Regions from separate parts of the Aeromonas sp. FDAARGOS 1414 genome, predicted to be linked through region 2. Evidence: predicted binding sites of a transcription regulator. Region 2 holds the regulator's gene; each other region holds the start of a gene.
What was found. Region 2 encodes sigma-54, which starts transcription at its own class of promoters, with help from an activator protein. Its sites were predicted from a motif close to TGGCACNGTTTTNGCTT; they were not measured.

Region 1 (3,959 bases), 1.2 Mb from region 2:
TCACCACTGAGGTGGATGAGGAGTAGGTTTTGGAATCCTTAGGGTCAAAGGTGGAGGCATCCCCCGCACCATTACCTGCAGGCAGGGGCGATGCGGTGGAAGGCAAGTTGAAACTTGCATCAATCTTGCTGGTTTTGATCGGCTCACCCGCCCGATCAGGGATCTGGATCGGCTTGGTCGCATTGATACTGACCGCCTTGGGTGTGCCATCGGCGTTGATCTCGTAGCCTTGCAGATAGTGGCCCTGATTGTTGACCATATAGCTGTTTTCATTGAGCTTGAATGCACCGGCACGGGTGTAGGTGCGATCCAGGTTGGTCAAACCATCAGAGGTGACAAAGAAGCCGTTCCCCTGAATGGCCAAATCCAGCGCGTTATTGGTAAATTGCAGCGCACCCTGATGGAACTGCTGGGCAACAGCACCGGTCGCCACACCGTTACCGACCTGAGTCTTGGCATTGACAAAGATGGAGTTGGCGTAGACATCCGCAAACTCGGCACGGGACTCTTTAAAGCCCATTGTATTGACGTTCGCAATGTTGTTAGCGGTGACGTTCAAGTCTTTTTGTGCCGCGTTGACACCGCTCAAGGCATTGTTAAATGACATATCCAGCTCCTTAGATCGATGCTGTCGACGTGGTTTTTGACGGAGTAGCCGTCTGGTTTGGATTGGTGCCTGATATTTGCAGGACGGAACTCAGCAGGGTGCTCCCCAGTCCCTTCAAATTAAGCATTGTGGGATTTGTTGCATTCCCCAGGGCAACGCTGTCGACCTTGCCATAAGCGTATGTGGGAATAGTTTCTGCCTTGCCATCCACACTGCCACTGGCCTTGATCACGTATTTGCCTGGCTTGACCCGGTTGCCCGCCTTGTCAGTGCCATCCCAGGCGATCTCCACATTGCCCTTCTGTTCTCCTTCCAGGCTAAATTCCTTGATGACCTGACCCGCCTCGTCTTCAACGATAATCTTGACACCCGCGTATTGATTGGTCGTGCCAACCTGAACGACACCGGAAACAGGGCCCTCCTTGTCCAGATAGCCCACATTGCTGGGCAAGAGTACATTCTGGCCAACCAGAGAAGATGCTTGCAGAGCCTGGCTGGAGATCATCTGCTCATTGAGCTTGCCCATCTGGGTAGACAGACTGCTGATCCCCTCCGAGGTAGACATGGAAGCCATCTGGGAGAGCATCTGGGCATTGTCCACCGGCTTGAAGGGATCCTGATATGATAGTTGCATGGTCAGCAGTTTCATAAACGAAGCCTGATCCAGCTCTTTCTTCGGCGTCGTTGTGGTGCCTGTGGTCTGGGTCGTGGTACGGCCAATGCCGTTCACACTGTTTGTGGTGTCGACCATGTTGCATCCCTCCTATCAGGATTTGCCAAGCTGGAGCGTCTGCTGCAGCATCTTCTTGGCCGAATCTGCAACCTGTACATTGGTCTGGTAGCTGCGCGAGGCATTGATCATGTCAGCCATCTCTTCAACCATGTTGACGTTCGGTTTGAAGATAAAGCCATCCTTGTCCGCCATCGGATGGTTGGGGTTGTACTCCTTGAGCAGTGGAGCCTTGCTCTCGACAATGCCCTTCACCTCAACGCCGACCGATCCCTGCTTGTCTGACATGGCCTGATCGAGCTGAGCGGCAAAAACTGGCCGCCTGGCGTGGTAAGTGTTTTCCACGCTGGAGCTTACGCTGTCCGCGTTGGCCATGTTGCTGGCAACTGTATTGAGGCGCACGGACTGCGCACTCATGGCCGAGCCGGCAATATCAAAGACCTTGAACAAACTCATCACTGCTCTCCTTTCAGGGCTTTAAGCAGGCCACTGATCTTGCGATTCATAAATTCCAGGGAGGTTTGGTACTCCAGACTGTTGCGCAAGAACTCGCTCCGTTCCTGCTGCACATCCACCGTGTTGCCATCACCCGTATCAGGCTGCAACGGATTGCGGTATTGAACAGTACCGGGGGCATCCATATTCAAGGCAAAGTGCTTTTCACTGGTTGTTACCAGGCCAAAACCCTGTTTATGCTGGGCATCCTGCAATGCCTGTGCAAAGTTGATATCCCTTGCTTTGAAACCTGGCGTGTCCGCATTGGCAATATTGCTGGACAACACCTCGGCACGCTTGGCGCGAACACCCAGCGTGTATTGATGGATACCAAATGCCTTGTCGAATGAAAAAGCCATAGCACACCTCCTGCTTGGTATATTTTGCCTGCAAGAGATGTGCCAGACGATTTTCAAAATGCTGCGGGCCGTCGAGCCTAGCTATAAAAGCCTTTAAACGGAGTGCAAGGATCTGCTGCGCGATAGATAGGAACATGGTGCAATGCCATCACGAATGGAGCTATAAGAATGGAGCCATAAAGAGAGAAGGAGGCACTGTGCCTCCTTCTCTTATAACAATGTCACCAATCACAACTCATTGAATACCATGGGCTGCAACGTTATTTGACCTTGTAAACAATTCCGGGATTGCACCGAATCATCTCGAATCGGTCAGTCAAACCCGCCAGCGATTCCGACGCTCCCAGCATCAGGTATCCACCAGGATTGAGGCTGGATGCAAACTGGTTGAGGATTTTTGACTTCACTTCCGGTGCAAAGTAGATAAGCACGTTACGGCAAAAAATGATGTCAAATTTACCGAGCAGACTATAACTCTCCAGCAGATTGAGCGGCCGAAAGGTGGTCAATTTTCTGACTCGCTCTACCACCCGCATTTTGTTGTCACCATAGGGCTCAAAAAACATCTTCTTGCGCTCTGGCGACAATCCGCGTGCCAAAGCCAGACTGTCATATACCCCTTCCTTGCACTGATTCAGCATGGTAGTCGATATGTCTGTCCCGACAATCTGCACTCCACCGGGCAAGGTACCCGGCTTCTTCATCTGCTGCTCCAGCGCCGTCATGGCGATAGAATATGGCTCCTGTCCCGAAGATGAGGCAGCAGACCAAATCTTGACAGGGCGACCACTTTTGCCCAATTCAGGAAAAATCTTGTCGGTCAGCAGCTGGAACGGATATGTATCACGAAACCAGAGGGTCTCGTTAGTGGTCATCGCATCAACAACCGCCATTTTCAGGTCACGCTCTCGTACACTCATTGCACGGGTGACCAGTTCAGACAGACTCTCGATGCCAAACTGTGCCATCAAAGGTGAAAGACGGCTCTTCACCAGATACTGTTTGTTATCACCCAGCACGATCCCGCTCTGAACCGCAAGAAAGTTGCTGAACTGTTTGTATAAGTCATCCGAAAGTGTCTTCATGCAGCTGTTCTTCTTTAAATTAGAGTGCGTTTTGTACGGCTTTGGCCAATTCATCAGGCTGGAACTTGGCAATAAAGTTGTTTGCACCAACTTTTTGCACCATAGCCTGGTTAAATACACCACTGAGCGAGGTATGCAGAATAACATGCAAATCTTTGAGATTGGGATTATTCCGGATCTCGGCAGTGAATGTATAGCCATCCATCTCGGGCATTTCGATATCGGAAATCACCAGCGCAATCTGATCCTTGATAGGGCCATTTTTGGTCATCTCCAGCAGCATGTTCAATGCTTCGCGGCCATCTTTTGCCAGCACGCATTCAACTCCGATCGCCTCCAGCGCACGCTGTACCTGTTTGCGCGCAACCGAAGAGTCGTCAGCAACCAATACGGGACGTCCCAAGGTCGGATGCTCGACACTGGCCTCCACCAGCTCCTGGCTGACCTCAGTAGAAACCGGAGATATTTCGTTGAGAATACGTTCAACGTCGAGGATCTCGACCAACTCGCCATCAACCTCGGTAACCGCCGTCATATAGTTGATGCGACCAGCCCCCTTGGGGGGAGGAAGGATAGATTCCCAGTTCATATTGATGATGCGCTCGACCGAGTGCACCAAAAAACCCTGAATGGAGCGGTTGTACTCGGAGATGATAATGAAGCACTTGCTCAAATCTTCAATG
Region 2 (3,959 bases):
TATTTCAATGAAAAACGCTAATCTGGCCCTCGCAGCCCTGTTGTTGTGTGGTGCGGTGACTGCCAAAGAGTCCGACTTTGCCGAGAAGGTCTACGTCGATGCCGTCAAACAGGTGGCCGAGATGCAGGACAACCGCATCACCTTCGAAGAGGATGTGACCATCAATCAGGGCACCATCCGGATCAAGGCTGACAAGGTGGTAGTGACCCGTTCCGGCGAGAAAGGGGCCGAGGTGATGACTGCCTACGGCAAGCCCGCCACCTTCTTCCAGATCTTGGATAACGGCAAGCCGGTCAATGCCCACGGCAATACCATCCGCTACGAGCTGAAGAATCGTCTGGTGACCATCACCGGCAACGGTCAGCTCAAGCAGGAAGATAGCCAGGTCAATGGCGATCTGATCCGCTACGACATCGTCAAACAGAAGATGATCGCCGAGAGCAAGAGCCCGAGCCAGCGGGTCAAAACTGTATTCCTGCCGGATCAGGTAGAGAATTTCGATAAGCCCGCCGACCAGAAGAAGCAGGGAAAATAAGCCATGGCAGTGTTAAAAGCAGTGGGTCTGCAGAAGAGCTACAAGCGCCGCATGGTGGTGAGTGACGTCAGCCTGGAAGTGGGCACCGGCCAGATTGTCGGCCTGCTCGGCCCCAACGGGGCGGGCAAGACCACCTCCTTCTACATGATCGTGGGGCTGGTGCAGCGCGATGCCGGTCTCATCACCATCGACGATCAGGACATCAGCCTGCAGCCCATGCATGTGCGGGCGCGTAACGGCATCGGTTACCTGCCGCAGGAGGCCTCCATCTTCCGTCGCCTGTCGGTGTTCGACAACCTGATGGGCGTGATGCAGACCCGCAAGGGGTTGAGCCGTGAAGAGCGTGAAGACAAGGTTCAGCAACTGCTGGAAGAGTTCAATATCACCCACATTCGCGACAACCTGGGTCAGAGCCTCTCCGGTGGTGAGCGTCGCCGGGTCGAGATCGCCCGTGCGCTGGCGGCCGAGCCGCGTTTTATTCTGCTGGATGAACCCTTTGCAGGGGTTGACCCGATTTCTGTGATAGACATCAAGAAGATCATTCAGCATCTGAAAGATAGGGGCCTTGGCGTCTTGATTACCGACCACAACGTCAGAGAGACTCTGGACGTATGTGAGAAGGCCTATATCGTCAGCCACGGCAAGATGATTGCCGAAGGTGCACCGGCTGACATCCTTGCCGATGAGCAGGTCAAGCGCGTCTATTTGGGCGATCAATTCAGTCTATAGTAAGGGGGCATGCCTTCATTTCCTTTGACGAGTGCCTCGCTGAACATAAGGATATCCCGACGTAGATGAAGCCGACATTACAGTTGCGTCTCGGTCAGTCCCTGACCATGACGCCGCAATTACAACAAGCGATTCGTCTGCTCCAGCTCTCCACTCTGGAACTTCAGCAGGAAATTCAGCAAGCGCTCGAAAACAACCCTCTGCTGGAGCAGGAAGAGAGCGAGGCGCAAGAGACCAGTCCGGAAGCGCCGGTCGATGCCAGCCAGCTGGATTCCAGCGATGCCATGGCTCAGGAGCAGATGCCGGATGAGTTGCCGGTGGATACCACCTGGGACGAGGTTTACTCTGCCGGCACCGCCCAGAGCGCGGGCCCCATCCACGATGGGGAAGATAGCGTCTATCAGGGTGAAACCACCGAAAACCTGCAGGATTATCTGCTGTGGCAGATGCGGCTCACACCGTTCAGCGATGTGGATGCTGCCATCGCGCTCGCCATTATCGATGCCATCGACGAATCCGGTTATCTGACCGTTGCGCTGGAGGATATCCAGGCAGCCGTCACCAGCGATGACGTAGAGGTGGAGCTCGATGAGGTCGAGGCGGTACTCAAGCGGGTGCAGCACTTCGATCCGGTCGGTATTGCTGCCCGTTCTGTGCAGGAGTGTTTGCTGATCCAGCTGGATCAGTATGACCCGCAGACCCCCTGGCTCAACGAGGCCAAGGAGGTGATCCTCGAGCACATGGAGCTGCTCGGCAACCGGGATTACCGCACCCTCGCCCGCAAGACAAAACTCAAGGAGAGCGACCTCAAGGAGGTGCTGGATTTGATCCAGCTGCTGGAGCCGCGCCCCGGCAATGGCATCATCCAGAGCGACTCCCAGTACGTGATCCCCGACGTCTCCGTTGTCAAGAAGGGCAGCAAGTGGGTGGTCGAGCTCAATCCCGACTCCGCCCCCCGCATCCGGGTCAACGAGACTTATGCCGCCATGGCCCGCAACGCCCGCAGCAGCACCGACACCCAGTTTATTCGCTCCCATTTGCAGGAAGCCAAGTGGTTCATCAAGAGCCTGGAAAGTCGCAATGACACCCTGCTGAAAGTGGCCAGTTGCATTGTCGAGCAGCAACAGGGCTTTTTCGAGTATGGTGAAGAGGCGATGAAGCCGATGGTGCTCAATGACATCGCCGAAGCGGTGGAGATGCATGAGTCGACCATCTCCCGGGTGACGACCCAGAAGTACATGCATACCCCCCGTGGTATCTTCGAATTGAAGTTTTTTTTCTCCAGCCATGTGAACACCGAAGGAGGAGGAGAGTGCTCATCGACCGCAATTCGCGCGCTCATCAAGAAGCTGGTCACGGCAGAGAATCCTGCCAAGCCGTTAAGTGATAGCAAGATCGCGGATTTGCTGGCCGAACAGGGTATTATGGTGGCGAGACGCACGATCGCTAAGTATCGCGAATCCTTGTTTATCCCACCTTCCAATCAGCGCAAACGCCTGGTTTAGGCAAACAAAAGGATGATGTTATGCAAATTAACCTGACCGGACACCATGTCGAGATCACCGAAGCTCTGCGTGATTATGTGAATAACAAATTTGCCAAACTCGAGCGTCATTTCGACCACATCAACAATGTTCATGTGGTGCTTAGCGTGGAAAAACTGAACCAGATAGCGGAAGCCAAATTGCACGTCAGCGGTGGCGAAGTGTTTGCCAACTCTGAACATGCCGATATGTATGCTGCGATAGACACCTTGCTCGACAAGCTGGACAGGCAGATCATCAAGCACAAAGATAAGTTAAATAAAAAATAACCATGCAACTTGAACACATACTGAGTCGGGACTGCACCAAGAGTGCAGTCCCTTGTACCAGCAAGAAACGCGCCCTCGAAATCATCAGCGAGCTGGCCGCCGAACGCCTTGGCACCTCCCGTCAGGCGCTGTTTGAATGCTTGCTGGCCCGTGAAAAAATGGGTAGTACCGGGATCGGTGCCGGTATTGCGATCCCCCACGGTCGCATTGACGATGAGTTCCCGCCAACCGCGATCCTGATGACCTTTGCCGACCCTATTCCTTTCGACTCCATCGACAATCAACCGGTTGACCTGCTGTTTGCCTTGCTGGTGCCGGAAAGCGAGTGCAAGCAGCATCTCAAGACCCTTTCTCTGATGGCTTCCAAGCTGGGTGACAAGGCGGTTTGCCGCCAGTTGCGTCAGGCAACCAGCGACGAAGAGCTCTATCAGATCATGACCTCGGCCTGACAGCAGGCCAAGGATGAGACACCCGTTTTGGCGTGAGGGAACAAGATGCAGTTAATCGTGGTAAGTGGACGTTCGGGCTCCGGTAAAACGGTAGCCCTGCGAGTGCTGGAAGATCTGGGTTACTACTGTGTGGATAACCTGCCGGTCAATTTGCTGCCCCAGCTGATTGTCTCGGTGGAGAGCCAGTACGACAAGCTGGCGGTCAGCATCGACGTGCGCAACCTGCCGAGCGATCCGGAGAAACTGGAAAATCTGCTGGCTCAGGTGCGCAATGAGGGGCGGGTAGAGTTCTCCAGCTTCTTCTTCGACGCCGACAACGGCACCCTGCTCAAACGCTATGGCGAGAGCCGCCGTTTGCACCCACTCTCACGCAACAAGCTGTCGCTGGATGAGGCGATTCGGGAGGAGACCCACCTGCTGGCGCCACTCTCCT
Region 3 (3,959 bases), 830 kb from region 2:
GACGAAATATTGACGCTCTCATCGTTCAGCTGACGGCGAACCGGCGCATCTTTGGGGCTCGGAACCTGGGATTGATAATCAACAGCGGCGACTATCTCTACCCCCCCGGTAACCTTCTTGTTGGACATGATGACGGCATCGGGCCCGAGCGTCTCCTTGACCTCGGCCAGAGCCGTTCGCATGTCCTTGGCAAAAAACCGCTTAATCTTCACCCGTCGTCTCCGCTAACTAGTTCTGCCCTACCGCACTGACGATGCGAATCTGCTTGTCGTCCGGCACTTCCTGATAGGACAGCACACGTAATCCAGGAATGGCATTCTTGACAAATTTCGCCAGGGTATTGCGCAGGATCCCCGATGTCAGAAGCACAGCCGGTTGGCCTTCCAATTCTTGTCGTTGAGTGGCTTCCACCAGCGAGCGCTGCATTCGCTCCGCCAGACCCGGCTCAATACCGGCACCATCACCTCCACCCGCCTGCAGGGATTGATGCAATATACGTTCCAATTCAGGTGCCAATGTTATCACCGGTAGCTCTGGGTCTGGGCCGGCAATCTCCTGCACAATCAGACGACGCAGGGCAATCCGGCAAGCCGCGGTGAGCACTTCCGGATCCGGACTGCGCGGCGCGTATTCAACCAGGGTCTGCAGGATAGTGCGCATATCGCGGATTGGCACCCCTTCATTGAGCAAATTCTGCAATACCTTCACAAGGTTACCCATGCTGATCACTTCCGGTACCAACCCTTCGACCAACTTGCTCTGGTGTTTGCCAATCATGTCGAGCAGTTGTTGTACCTCGTCATGGCCGAGCAACAGTGAGGCATGGTTGGTCAAGATCTGACTCAAATGGGTGGCAACTACGGTCGCAGTATCCACCACTGTATACCCCAGGGTCTGCGCCTGTGACACCTGCTCCTTGGCTACCCACACTGCTTCAAGTCCAAACGCGGGATCCCGGGTAGCAATCCCCTGAATTTGGCCGAATACCTGCCCCGGGTTGATGGCCATCTCTTTATCATGGTAGACGCTGGCCTCGCCGGTACTGACTCCCATCAAGGTGATGCGATATTGATTTGGTGCCAGATCCAGGTTGTCGCGGATGTGGACGGCAGGCACCAGAAAGCCCAGTTCTTGCGAGAGTTTCTTGCGCACCCCTTTGATCCGGTTGAGCAGTTCGCCCCCCTGATTGCGATCCACCAGCGGGATTAGCTGGTAACCCACTTCCAGCCCGATGATGTCTACCGGCATCACATCGTCCCAGCTCAACTCTTTCTGTTCATGCGATGGCTGGTCAGTACTGGTCGGCATCAACTCGCCGCTGGCTGCTTTGGCTACCGCCAGCTTCTCGCGGCGCAGCAGCCACCAGGCTCCAGCGGCAGCGATCGCCCCCAGACTCAGGAAGGCGAAGTGCGGCATCCCCGGCACCAGTCCCATCATCAGCAGGATACCGGCAGAGATGATCAAGGCCTTGGGATTGTCGAACAGTTGGCCCAATACCGCCGTGCCCATATCCTGATCGGTATTCTGACGGGTCACTATGATGGCGGCGGCGATAGAGAGCAACAGGGAGGGGATCTGCGCCACCAGACCGTCACCTATCGCCAGCAGGGTATAGATCTCGGCAGACTCCCTGAAGGTAAGATGATGCTGCATCATCCCGATGATAAAGCCGCCGATGATGTTGATGAAGAGGATCATGATGCCCGCAATGGCATCCCCTTTGACGAACTTGGAAGCACCATCCATAGAGCCATAGAAGTCCGCTTCCTGGGTCACATCCTGGCGACGCTTCTTCGCCTCTTCCTGGTTGATGAGGCCGGCATTCAAATCGGCATCGATGGCCATCTGTTTGCCCGGCATCGCATCCAGAGTAAAACGGGCGCTCACTTCCGCGATCCGCCCGGCCCCCTTGGTGATAACCACAAAGTTGATGATCATCAGGATAGTAAAGACGATGATGCCGACTGCATAGTTACCGCCGATCACCACATTACCGAATGCCTCGATCACATGGCCTGCCGCTGCACTGCCATTGTGACCTTCCAGCAACACCACTCGGGTCGAGGCCACGTTCAATGCCAACCGCAGCAAGGTGGCCAGCAGCAATACGGTCGGGAAAGCAGCAAATTCGAGGGGGCGCCGGGTATAGACGGATACCAGCAGCACCACGATAGAGAGCGCAATGTTGAAGGAGAAGAGCACATCCAGCATCAGTGGCGGGATGGGCAACACCACCATGCCGAGCGCGGCCAATACCAGCAGAGGGGTACCAAGGCCTTTGCTCAATACTCCCCGAGACTGTTTTAACTGGCCCAATACTGCCTTGAATTCCATCGCTCTTCTCAATGTCAACCTGCTGGTGCCAGATTAAAGCAAACATTAAGCCAACAATGCAACACATTGAAATGCAATGAATTTATTTTGACAACGTCAGAACTTTGTCATTTGCGATATTCGGTCGGAATGGGCAGATCTTTAGCCAGCGGCTGAGGACGGCGCCCCTGGCCACGGCGGAATTTCTTGAGCTGGAAGACATAGGCCAGAACCTGGGCAACCGCCGCAAACAACCCTTCCGGGATCTCGTGGCCCAACTCGGTAGAGTGGTAGATAGCCCGGGTCAAGGCCGGTGACGGCATGATGGGTATCTCGTATTCTCTAGCTATCTCCCTGATCTTCATTGCAATTTCATCAGTTCCCTTGGCCAAGACCTTGGGCGCAGCACCGGGTTTGCCCGCATCATACTTGAGCGCTACCGAGTAGTGAGTCGGGTTGGTGATCACCACATCAGCCTTGGGTACATCCCCCATCATCCGGCGCATCGCCATCTGCATCTGCAACTGGCGGATCTTGCCCTTTACCTCGGGTTTACCCTCGCTATCCTTGAACTCGTCCTTCACCTCCTGCTTGGTCATCTTGAGCTGACGCATATGGTTCCATTTTTGGAACGGCACATCGATGGCAACAATAGGCAACAGGGCACAGCAAAGAATGATCAGCATCCACAAAAAAAGGTCGAGGGCATCTATAATCCCACCGGGGAATCCCTCCATGGAGAGGTTGAGCAGATGATCAAACTGGCTGGAGAGCATCCACCAGGCAAACAGGGTGATGAACACCACCTTGGCGATGGACTTGACCAGCTCAATCAGCGACTGCACCCCAAACATCCGCTTGAACCCGCTGATGGGGCTCATCTTGCTGAATTTCGGCATCATTGCTTCAGTGGAGAAGTTCATCCCCCCCATCAGGATATTGCCGATAAAAGCTGCAATAGCGACCAGAGCGAATAGCAATCCGAGCGGAAACACCAGTTCCCCCAGCAGCGCCGGCACCATGGCAACCATGGCATTGGGATCGAAAGCCTGCTCTCTGTTCAGCGTGAAGCCCATGGTCACCACCTTGAGCATGGCGTTCGCCAGGTAACCCTTGATAAACAGCAGGCCAAATACGGCTGACAACAGCACACTGGCTGTTCCCAGCTCCTTTGAACGTGCAATCTGCCCTTTTTCACGGGCCTGTTGCAGTCGTTTGCCCGTGGGTTGTTCGGTACGTTCCTGGTCGGTATCAGCCATTGACACCTCCGAAACATTGGGTGTCAATCAGCTCGCAACTGACCTCCTGCACCCGCTCCCACAAGGTGTCGAAATGGCCGAGGAACCCGCCGATCGTAAGCCAGAGGATAAGCAAACCCGACATCATGCTGACGGCAAAACCGATACTGAAAATATTGAGCTGGGGGGCTGCCCGGGTCATCACGCCAAAAGCGAAGTTGATGAGCAACAGCGCCACGATGGCAGAGAGGGCCATCACCAGCGAGGCCTGATACATGACCCCCAGGAACGCGCTCAGGGTTTGCATAGAAGAGAGTGACAGACCGCTATCGGAGATGGGTAGCGTCTCAAAACTGAGGATAACCAGGCGTAGCATCACCAGATGACCATCAAGCGCCAGAAATACCA
Region 4 (3,959 bases), 810 kb from region 2:
TGGGGCGAACCACGGTGACGATCAAGACAATAATCACCAGTACCGAAGCGGCAATCCGTACCGCACGCCAGAACCAGGGCTGATCGTAGAGCGGCACCTCGGCCACGGTATCAAGCTCGGGACGATTGAACGGAATGGCGACCACCTCGAGGGTATCACCACGGGTCACATCAAAGCCAAGGCCACCGCTCAGCAAACGGCGCAGGGTATCGAGTTCCGCCTGGGTGCGCGCTTCGCGGGTCACAGCCCCGTCGGCACCGGGCACCGCCTTGTAATCCACCGCGACCGAGACGGTCATGCGGCGAATGCCCCCCATCTGGCGCCGGGTATGGCTGACGGTGGTATCCAGTTCGAAGTTGCGGGTCGCCTCTTTGCGAGAACGCCCCGAGGCAGCAACGCTGGCCCCATCACCGCCAGTGGCCTGTTCAGGAATATTGGACGCGGCAGGGGGCTGGTTGCTGAGAGCCCCCGGCACACCGCCATTGCTGCCGCCGGAGCTGTTCTCTTCCAACGTCATCTCGGAGCGCACTGCAGGCAGATCCGGGTTGTAGGTTTTGCGGGTCTGCTCCTGCTGGGAGAAGTCGAGGGAGAGATCCACTTCCGCCGTATAATTGTCGGCGCCAAGCACCGGGATCAGAATGGCGTCAATTTTTTGCTTGTACTCCAGCTCCTGCTTCTGCTGCATCGCAAATTCCTTGCGCGTCTGGGCAGAGACGGGATCCTGGGAGCCGGAATTAAGCAGGCGGCCATTCTGGTCGGTGACGGTGACACGAGTCGGCTCCAGGCCATGTACCGCAGAGGCCACCATATCGACGATGGAGTCCACCTCCCCCTGCCCCAGTGCCGCCCCTTTCAGGTTGAGTACCACGGTAGCACTGGGCTTGCGCTCGTTGCGGGCAAAGACGTTATCTTTGGGGATGGCCAGCAGCACCTGGGCCTTGGCCACATTCTGGAACTGTTCAATGGCGCTCGCCAACTGGCGCTCGCGACTCAACTTGAGGCGCTCGGCCTCCATCCGCTGGCTGACACCGAAACTGGAGTCCTTGAGCAGAATATCCTCTCCACCATTGGCTACATCGGCCGCATTGGTGAGGCCGGCCCGGGTCAGTGCCAACCGGATACTGGCAAAGTTCTCGGCACTAACCAGCACGCTCTTGCCATCGACCTCATAGGGGATCTTCTGCTGATCGAGGAAGTCGAGGGTCTTCACCAGCTCCTGAGTGGTATAGGTGCCAAGAGGGCGCATATCCGGCTCCTTGCCCCACAGCAGGATGAAGACGGCGATGGCCAGGCAGATGGCAAGCCCCAGGATCAGAGTGATCTGGCGCAGTACATCGGTATTGGACAAGAATCCCAGTGCCGAGCTCTTCTGCTCGTTGGCATCGAGGGCGGCGGTGCCCTCATCGTTTATCAGCAGATCGCCATTTTGGTCAGTAGCCACGATTTATGTCCTTATTGCTGACATGTCATGATGCACGGTCATCGCTCAGACCGGCATATTCATGATGGTTTTGTAGGCATCAACCATCTTGTTGCGCACCTGCACCGTCGCCTCGAAGGCGATGGAGGATTTCTGGCCCGCGATCATCACCTCGGCCAGATCCACCGACTTGTCGCCCATATCGAAACGGGTGCGCAGATCATTGGCTGCGCCCTGCAACTCGTTGACGTTACCGAGCGCCTGCTGCAACAGCAGGCCAAAATCGGAGGTCACCTGACGGCCAGGCTGTGACAGCGGGGTTGCACCGGCCTCTACCTTGAGAGCCTGCATCTCTTGCATCAGGCTGCTTGCACTAATTTCCATTTTCTGTCCCCAGACAAATCATTGACGCTGACGGACCAAAAGCAATAAAAGTGCCAATTAGGTAAAAACGATCTCAAGCCGCAGAAATGGAGGGGAAAAAGAGATGATGAGGGGGATCGGGGAATAGGCCGCTTCACGCACGGCACGGCTCCGTAACCGGCCACACCGTAGAACCGTGATGTTTGTCGAGCCACTTGACCAGTGGTTTGTTGTGAAGATTAACCACTCGACGGGCTATCAGTCCGGGGGGATGGCGCGTGCAGAGCCGGCTATCGGGCTCTGCACGCTTGTGGGTGCGGACTGATGCGCTCCACGGCCCCAGTCAAAGCTGGCATCGGACACTGCCGTTATGGCTCAGAAGTGTCCCCCCTGGCGGCCAGCGCCTCATCTACCTGCTGATCCCGCTGCCCGGTCATGCCGGCGTGACGGGCGATCAGGTGGTAGGTGGCGGGCACCACCAGCAGGGTAACCAGGGTCGCCAAGGAGAGACCGAAGAAGACCACGGTCCCCACCGCCATCCGGCTCTCGTAGCCAGCCCCCATGGAGAGCATCAGCGGCACAGCGCCGATGATGGCGGTGAGCGAGGTCATCAGGATCGGCCGAAGACGGCGCACCGAACCCGCGATGATCGCCTCTTCGAATCCTTCACCGCGCTGACGCAACTGGTTGATGAACTCGACGATGAGAATACCGTTCTTGGTCACCATGCCGATCAGCATGATCATCCCGATCTGGCTGTAGATGCTCATCTCCTGCCCCGTCAGCCAGAGGCCAAGCAGACCGCCGAAGATGCCGAGCGGCACCGTCATCATCACCACGGTCGGGGTGAGGGTGCTCTCGAACTGGGCCACCAGCACCAGATAGACCACCAGCAGGGCGAGGCCGAAGACCATCGCCATCTCCCCCTGATTGTCGCGGTAATCCTTGGAGTCACCGGCGTAATCGACCGTCATGCCGCTCGGCAGATGCTCGTTGGCCCAGCCGTCGAGGAAGTCGAGCGCCTCGCCCAGGGTGTGATCCGGTGCCACATCGGCGGTCAGGGTCACCGCCTTCTGGCGCTGATAGTGGTTGAGGCGATTGGCGGTCGCCACCTGCTTGACGGTCGCCAGGGTCGAGAGGCTCACCATCTCGCCATTGGCCGCTTTCAGGTAGATGCGGCCGAGATCCGAGATGCCGTTGAACTCCTTCTGGTTGGCGCGCAGATAGACGTCATACTCCTCGCCCCTGTCCACATAGGTGGTCTTGCTCACCCCGCCCAACATCGCCTGCAGGGTGCTGGCAACGGTGGAGACCGGTATGCCGAGCTGGCTGGCGCTGTCGCGCGAGACGGTCACCTGCAGCTCCGGCGTTTTCTCGGCGTAGTCGAGATCCGGGCTTATCATCAGGCCACTGGCCTGCGCTGCTTTTTGCAGCTCTAGCCCCTGCTGGTAGAGCTCGGCATAGTCGTTGCCCTGCAGCACGAACTGCACCGCAGCGGTAGAGCCGCCACGGAAGCCTGGCTGGAAGGTGCGGATCATCACATCGGGAATAACCGACAGCTTGGCCCCGAGCGAGCGGGAAAACTCGGTGGCGGTCACATCACGCTCGGCCCAGTCGGTGAGCTGGATGATCACCATGCCGGTCTGATCGCCGCCACGGCCAAAGGCGGGGGTACTGAAGCTCATCGCCTTGACCACCCCCTGGCCCAGCATCGGCATGATGGTCGATTCCACCTGCTGCATGTTGCGCTTCATCCGCTCGATGCTGGTCCCCTCCGCCCCCTTGACGAAGACGAAGACCACACCGCGATCCTCCGTCGGGGTGAGACTGCTAGGCAGCTGGGTAAAGAGGGCACCGATACCGGCCAGACAGAGCAGCAGCGCCAGCGGCATCCAGCGCGAGCGACGCAGCAGCCCCTGCAGCAGATGACGATAGTGCCCCTCCATCCGGCCCAAAGCACGATCGAGGGCCGCCGTCAGCCGGTTCGGCTTGTCGAGCGGGCGCATCAGCCAGGAGCCCATGGCTGGCGTGAGGGTCAGCGCCACCAGCGAGGAGCAGAGCACCGCCAACGAAAGCAACATCGCAAACTCGGTAAAGAGCCTGCCCACCATACCATCCATAAAAGCGATGGGAATAAAGACCATTACCAGCACGGCGGTGGTAGCGATGACCGCAA

Region 1: flgB (flagellar basal body rod protein FlgB) is a predicted target of sigma-54. The motif match lies at 2,220-2,236, and genes of this name have one in related genera.
Region 3: flhA (flagellar biosynthesis protein FlhA) is a predicted target of sigma-54. The motif match lies at 2,371-2,387, and genes of this name have one in related genera.
Region 4: fliE (flagellar hook-basal body complex protein FliE) is a predicted target of sigma-54. The motif match lies at 1,844-1,860, and genes of this name have one in related genera.

The regions. Positions count from the first base shown of each region.
Region 1 covers NZ_CP077210.1:2,038,025-2,041,983, forward strand. Annotated here, with positions in the region: gene flgE (flagellar hook protein FlgE) at 1-607, opposite strand, end outside; gene I6L44_RS08935 (flagellar hook assembly protein FlgD) at 618-1,358, opposite strand; gene flgC (flagellar basal body rod protein FlgC) at 1,374-1,793, opposite strand; gene flgB (flagellar basal body rod protein FlgB) at 1,793-2,191, opposite strand; gene I6L44_RS08950 (protein-glutamate O-methyltransferase CheR) at 2,452-3,276, opposite strand; gene I6L44_RS08955 (chemotaxis protein CheV) at 3,296-3,959, opposite strand, start outside.
Region 2 covers NZ_CP077210.1:3,286,515-3,290,473, reverse strand. Annotated here, with positions in the region: gene lptC (LPS export ABC transporter periplasmic protein LptC) at 1-21, shown strand, start outside; gene lptA (lipopolysaccharide transport periplasmic protein LptA) at 8-535, shown strand; gene lptB (LPS export ABC transporter ATP-binding protein) at 539-1,264, shown strand; gene I6L44_RS14770 (RNA polymerase factor sigma-54) at 1,330-2,769, shown strand; gene hpf (ribosome hibernation promoting factor) at 2,790-3,077, shown strand; gene ptsN (PTS IIA-like nitrogen regulatory protein PtsN) at 3,080-3,526, shown strand; gene rapZ (RNase adapter RapZ) at 3,572-3,959, shown strand, end outside.
Region 3 covers NZ_CP077210.1:2,459,426-2,463,384, forward strand. Annotated here, with positions in the region: gene flhF (flagellar biosynthesis protein FlhF) at 1-212, opposite strand, end outside; gene flhA (flagellar biosynthesis protein FlhA) at 229-2,334, opposite strand; gene flhB (flagellar biosynthesis protein FlhB) at 2,442-3,572, opposite strand; gene fliR (flagellar biosynthetic protein FliR) at 3,565-3,959, opposite strand, start outside.
Region 4 covers NZ_CP077210.1:2,473,373-2,477,331, forward strand. Annotated here, with positions in the region: gene fliF (flagellar basal-body MS-ring/collar protein FliF) at 1-1,441, opposite strand, end outside; gene fliE (flagellar hook-basal body complex protein FliE) at 1,487-1,804, opposite strand; gene I6L44_RS10880 (efflux RND transporter permease subunit) at 2,152-3,959, opposite strand, start outside.